DNA from 2 places in the Paenibacillus sp. LK1 genome. Region 1 is predicted to be linked to the other one. Evidence: predicted binding sites of a transcription regulator. Region 1 holds the regulator's gene; the other holds the start of a gene.

Region 1 (3,209 bases):
CAGCGAAATCCATATCCACTTCTTTTTTTTCTTCAAAAGCTGAACTTCCTTTCCCTATGACGATGCTGTCCTTGTAATTATCGGCCAAGCAAACTGTCAAATGCCAGCTGAGACTCACGCAGAATGCGCTCTTCATCCATTGTAAGACATTCGCCATGTTTAACCACTTGTTTACCATCCACCCACACATGCTCCACATCTTTGGCCGATGCCGAGTAGACCGTATGGGAAATCAGATCCGTATGCGGATAGAAATGAGCTTGTTGAATGTTCAACGCGATGAAGTCAGCCTTCATGCCAACTTGCAGAGCGCCTGTATTATTCAGGAATATGGATTTGGCACCATATGAAGTTCCAAGCAGAAGCGCTTCCCCTGCTGGCACTGCAGTAGGGTCACCAGATACACCTTTATGAATCAACGCAGCCAATCTCATCTCTTCAAACATATCCAGGTTATTGTTACTTGCTGGTCCGTCTGTTCCCAGGGACACAGTCACGCCTGCTTTCAACAGATCAGGTACTCGTGCAACACCCGAAGCCAATTTCAGGTTACTACCTGGATTGTGGGAAACTGCTACATCATGCTTTGCGAGAATCTCGATCTCTTCATCATTCAGATGTACCGCATGGGCAACCAGAGATGGACGGGAGAAAAATCCTAGTTTCTCCAGATGTGCAACCGGACGAAGTCCGTGATCAGCCACGTTCTGTTCCACTTCACGAAGCGTTTCAGACATATGCGTATGCAAAGGCAGATTCAGGTCATGAGCAACCTGTACCAGCTTCTCTATGTAATCCGGAGGGCAAGTGTAAGGGGCATGTGGAGAGATTACAGTTGTAATTCTTCCGTCTGCTTGTCCATTCCATTGACGGGCAAATGCTGCGGACTCTTCGAGCTTGCGCAGTTGTTCTTCTTCTGAGCAAAGTCCGATTACCCCACGTGCCAGAGCAGCCCGAACGCCGGATTGTTCCACCACTTTCGCCACCTGATCCATATGATCATACATATCCAGGAAAGCTGTTGTTCCGCCTTTCAACATTTCAAGAACAGATAGTGATGTGCCCCAATATACGTCTTCAGACGTCATTTTGGCTTCCATTGGCCACATTTTCTCCTGCAACCATACTTGTAACGCCAGATCGTCTCCATGGCCTCTCAGAAGTGACATGGCCGCGTGACCATGCGTATTGATCAGACCCGGCAAGAAGAACAGTCCTTTTCCGTCCACCTTTGTCAGACTTTCGTCTCCTTCCGGCAATGTCTCACCAATATGCACAATCTTGTCATTCTCAACAACCATAAAACCTTGAACCACTTTCCAATTCGTACCCTCACACACGGCAAATTTGCCGTTGTGAATTACCCATCTATTTGTCGTCATCTTCCTCGTCGTCCTTTCCATTCTCCAAGTAATAAGCCAGACTAAGCAAATCCGTCGTAAAATCGGCATGATGAATACGAATATGCGGCGGAGTCTTCAGAATCGTTGGCGCAAAATTTAGAATCGCTTCAATTCCTGACTCAATCAGTTGATCTGCAACATTTTGGGCTTCCGTATCCGGAACCGTGATAATACCTATACGAATGTTGTCTTTTTTGACCGAATCCGTTAATTCATTCATTGGTTGCACCGTCAAACTGTTGATTTGACTCCCAATCTTCGGACCGTAGGCATCAAATACAGCGACGATCTTCATGTTGTCTTTGAGATAGGCATTGTAATTAGACAAGGCATGTCCCAAATTACCTGCTCCGACAAGAGCTACATTGATCTGCTGGTCTATTTTTAAAATATGGCGGATTTTCTCAATGAGATATGAAACGTCATACCCGATCCCTTTACGACCAAAGTCACCGAAGTAAGCCAGGTCTTTACGAATCTGGGCAGGATTCAAATCCAGCCTCAGTCCCAGTTCTTGTGAAGAGACCGTATTGACTTCGCGCTGATGCAGTTCATTCAAATAACGCAAGTAAACAGGCAATCTACGCACCACGGCTTCCGAAATTTTATCTGATTTCATTCATTGCTCCCCCTTACAAAGGCCACGATAGATAGATGAAAAAGATGAGCACCCTGTCTAGAACGAGCAAAAAGATTACTGAGTTAAACAGGATGCTCGTTGTTATATAATGGATAATTGCTTTTATTCCTTTAATTGCTTTACTCGCATATCCACGAAACAAAAATCATATTACTTAATTTTACCGCCAACCACTGGCGTCTTGCAATAATGGAAGCTACAGAGCGTATCTGTTATTGTTGCTCTTCGGTCGGTCTCTCGAGCCATTCCGAAATACGAGGAACCATCTGCTCGGTGAGCATGTGCTCCATTTTAGGACCAGGTAATGAATATAAAAAGTACTTGCCATAATACGCTTCAATAACGCGTGTATCGTATACAATTACAATGCCTCTGTCTTTGCCTGTACGAACCAGTCTGCCAAAACCCTGTTTGAAACGGATGACGGCTTGTGGCACGGACAGCTTCATAAACGGGTTTTTCTTCTGCTGCTGCAAAAGCTCGCTCTTCGCTTCGACTAATGGATGATTCGGTGGCTGGAACGGCAGTCTGACAATCGCGAGACAAGTCAGAGCCTCTCCTGGAATGTCCACCCCTTCCCAGAAGCTGCTTGTGCCAAGAAGCACCGTTGCTTTTGCATCTTGGAAGCGGCGTGTAAGCTTGGAACGGCTGCCACTGTCCACCCCTTGCCCAAGCAAAGAGATATCATTGCCTGACAAGGCCTCCTTAAGTGGGTCATAGACCTGGCGCAGCATGCGATAGGAGGTGAACAACACCATCATACGTCCACGAGTGGCAATAGCCGTTTCCGCGAGGGAGTGCACGAGCATATCCACAAAGTGGGCATCGCCTACACTGCCCTTCACGCTTGGGAAATCACGCGGAATGACGAGCAGCGCCTGTTCTCGATAATTGAACGGTGACGGCAACATGGACGTTAACAAACGGTTATTCTCGGCAGCTTCCTGCAAACCCAGCTGTTCGATCATGAATTGAAATGACTTGTCAACGGAGAGCGTAGCCGATGTAAGCACAACGCTTTTCTTTTTATCAAAGAACATATCCTTCAATTGTGCACTGACATCGACAGGAACAGCATAGAGCTGAAGTGATTTACTGCGGAATTGGCCGCTGGCCTCCATCCAGTACACGGTGTTGGCATCATCCATCCGCATGAAGAATCGCAG
Region 2 (3,209 bases), on a different contig from region 1:
TCCACGGTAATTGGCATCTGCGCCCGCTACATTCATACTTCTTCTTCCATTATTCATACGGATGACTATGATGCAGCAAAAGAATTGCTCGTGAAACTGGTGAAGGGTCTGGATCAGACAACACTAAACACAATTATCGGAAACGCGTAAGGATCGATTCAGGGGAGGATCTTGAATTACATAAGCTTCATGGCTTCCCTCTTTTAGATTAAAACCTCAAGAGATGTTCTGCTTCAGCAGGACGTCTCTTTTTTTTGCTGCAACTAGTTTAATAGCTAGAACATATATAGAAAAGATTCATACGATATAACAACGGTAGAAGAACTAAACATCAAGTAGCGGGGGACCTATTATGGCAATGAGAAGGAATGGAAAATCAAATAAAGGTTCCACCAAAACAAATGCTGCCAACACCCTTCTCAATGGCAACCTTAAAGGAAAGAACCTGGAAATTATCGTCGCAGCCTTGCTGGTGAGCGGGAAATTAAGAGTGGATGCTGTTACGTTGTTTCGAGAGGCCACATTGGTTGTTGAATTGGTTGGACAGTATAAAACACTAAAAAGTATTACACCATCGAACACCGACAAACTCGTCCAATTTCTTGACGAAATGGGTGATGTGACTCTGGATGATGTCGTTCGGGCTTTTCAGAAAAGGATAAATTCCTAAGAGGAATGAGGTTGATATGATGTCTGACTTTGACGGAATTGGCTTCGCCGAACTGATAATTGTAGTTATCCTTGTAATGTTGTTTGTATTTGGTTCAACAGATATTGAAGGTTTGTCGAGTACACCCACAACCACATGATCTGACCATCTCCAAATTGAATACAGCCATGGATATGAACCAAAGAAATACCAGTCCTATTGCAGGACTGGTATTTTTGAGATATCACAGAAATAAAGGAGAGAATGCAATCCAGGCCACAATAAGAGCCAGCACAATGCACACATTTTCCACAACGGCCCCTTGCTTCGTGCCCGTACTCATGAGATTAATCCTTATACGCCACTTGAGTGGTGGCAATGGACGAATGCCGCGATTCGTCAACGAATCTGCCAATAGATGCATGACATAGGCTGTACCTCCGGCTACCCAGATCTCTGGCCCCTGCAAATGAGTTGTACTGTAGAGCAACCCAGTCCATACGGCGGTTCCATATAATGTGTGTGTCAATCCCCTGTGGGTTAAAGTGGTACAGAGCATTAACAGACTGCCAGCAATTAGATTCCATGGTGCGAATGCATGCCCATAAAATACAAGTCCCAATCCGATTGCAAACATCAACACTTTGCGCAGGGAACGCGACGGCAGGAATGATACCATCGCAATCAAAATGGCGAGCAGCAGATTCCATGGTTTCGCCTGAACATAGAAGTACACAAATACAGCGACAGGCAGCAGGATTGTCTGTAATAGCCTAATGAGGCTGTTCGGCAATGCTTTGGATACCAATAGCGAATTCGGCTCATCAATGTCTGGCAGCAGCGAACCGATCAGAGCCACGGTAACCGCCGGTGCAGTCAAAGGCATACCGGCCAACTGCAGAACAGAGAGGGATACAGTGGTCCCGATAATCAGGTGGGATCTTCCCATCATGGTGCAAAAACTTCCTTTCGAAGAAATAGGGAACATAAACCGTCCACTCCAGATTTTACAACGAAAACTATATAAGAACAATAGTTCGCATTTCTCATTTCAATTATAATCTTTCTCCATCGAATACTCCTGCGCACCTTTACTGTAGATATTCTGAATAAGCCTGTTTCATTATGAAGCTTCTATCATTATTAGTGAAATTAATCACATATAATGTCAACATTGAACGGTATGATTTAAATATAATCCACTAAAAATGCTGGTAACGTAAAGTATCCACTAAAGGAGGCATACAACCATGAACGGAAATAAAGAAAAACTGGTTATCATCGGTAATGGTATGGCAGGCATAAGTACAGTTGAACAAATTTTGAAATTGAGTTCCCGGTTCGACATTACCGTCTTTGGCACAGAGCCCTATCCCAATTACAATCGGATAATGCTGTCCTATGTGCTGGAAGGCAGCAAAACAATTGATGATATTGTGCTTAATGATCTGCATTGGTATGAAGATTACGGTATCACCCTCCATACGGGTACAACCATAACACGCATTGAGTCAGAAACACGTGAAGTCGTAACTGCGGAAGGCTTACGTTTCCCTTACGATAAAGTCATCATCGCAACCGGCTCCAGCTCTTTCATTCTTCCTGTACCGGGTCATGACAAACAAGGGGTCGTTGGGTTCAGGGATATAGCGGATTGTAACGTCATGCTGGAAGCAGCGAAACAATATAAAAAAGCGGCTGTCATTGGAGGAGGTCTTCTCGGCCTCGAAGCTGCCAAAGGCTTGGTCCAGCTCGGCATGGAAGTTACAGTCGTGCATCTGATGGAGGATCTGATGGAACGCCAGCTTGACCCTCAGGCATCTGCGATGTTAAAAACCGAACTTGAGCGACAGGGCATCCGGTTCAAGATGGGCGCACAAACCGCAGAGCTTCTCGGTGGAGAACGGGTAGAAGGTATTCGTTTTGCAGACGATTCCGTGCTGAACACTGATTTTGTTGTCATGGCAGTAGGCATCAAACCCAATACGGGTGTAGCCCGAGAAAGTGGCCTGGAAGTTAACCGAGGCATTGTAGTGGATGACTATATGCAGACGTCACTAAATAACGTGTATTCTGTCGGAGAATGCACCGAACATCGCGGTGTATGCTACGGCCTCGTTGCCCCACTGTTTGAACAGGGCATGATTCTGGCCAAACATATATGCGGTGTTGATACAGCTCCCTATGAAGGTTCTGTGGTATCCACGAAATTGAAAATTTCGGGCGTAGACGTCTTTTCGACCGGTGAATTTATCGACAGTCCCGAACATACGATCATTTCACATAAAGACGACTGGAAACGCACCTACAAAAAAATTCTGCTTCGGGATAATATCATGGTTGGCGCTGTACTCTTTGGTGATATTACGGATTCTGCCGAATTACAGAAATTGATTAAACAACAGGCTGAGATGACAGATGAACTGTATGCTTCACTGATGGGTACAGGCTGCGGTGGGCACAAAAAAGCCACATCCGTGGAAACCATGGCAGAAGACGAAATTGTCTGTGGATGTAACGGAGTAACCAAAGGAACCATTGTCGATGCCATTACGAATGA

What was found. Region 1 encodes Rex, which represses fermentation and respiration genes when NADH is low (regulators of the CRP and FNR family bind a similar motif). Its sites were predicted from a motif close to TTGTGAAATATTTCACAA; they were not measured.
Region 2: a site for Rex is predicted at 1,794-1,811, ahead of nirB (nitrite reductase large subunit NirB). Genes of this name have one in related genera too.

What each region holds. Positions count from the first base shown of each region.
Region 1 is NZ_PEII01000011.1:204,084-207,292, forward strand. Features, by position in the region: gene CS562_RS23475 (cell wall elongation regulator TseB-like domain-containing protein) at 1-36, opposite strand, end outside; gene CS562_RS23480 (amidohydrolase) at 78-1,382, opposite strand; gene CS562_RS23485 (redox-sensing transcriptional repressor Rex) at 1,369-2,022, opposite strand; gene dinG (ATP-dependent DNA helicase DinG) at 2,256-3,209, opposite strand, start outside.
Region 2 is NZ_PEII01000012.1:8,271-11,479, reverse strand. Features, by position in the region: gene CS562_RS23935 (M42 family metallopeptidase) at 1-150, shown strand, start outside; gene CS562_RS23930 (hypothetical protein) at 353-670, shown strand; gene CS562_RS23925 (metal-dependent hydrolase) at 894-1,601, opposite strand; gene nirB (nitrite reductase large subunit NirB) at 1,900-3,209, shown strand, end outside.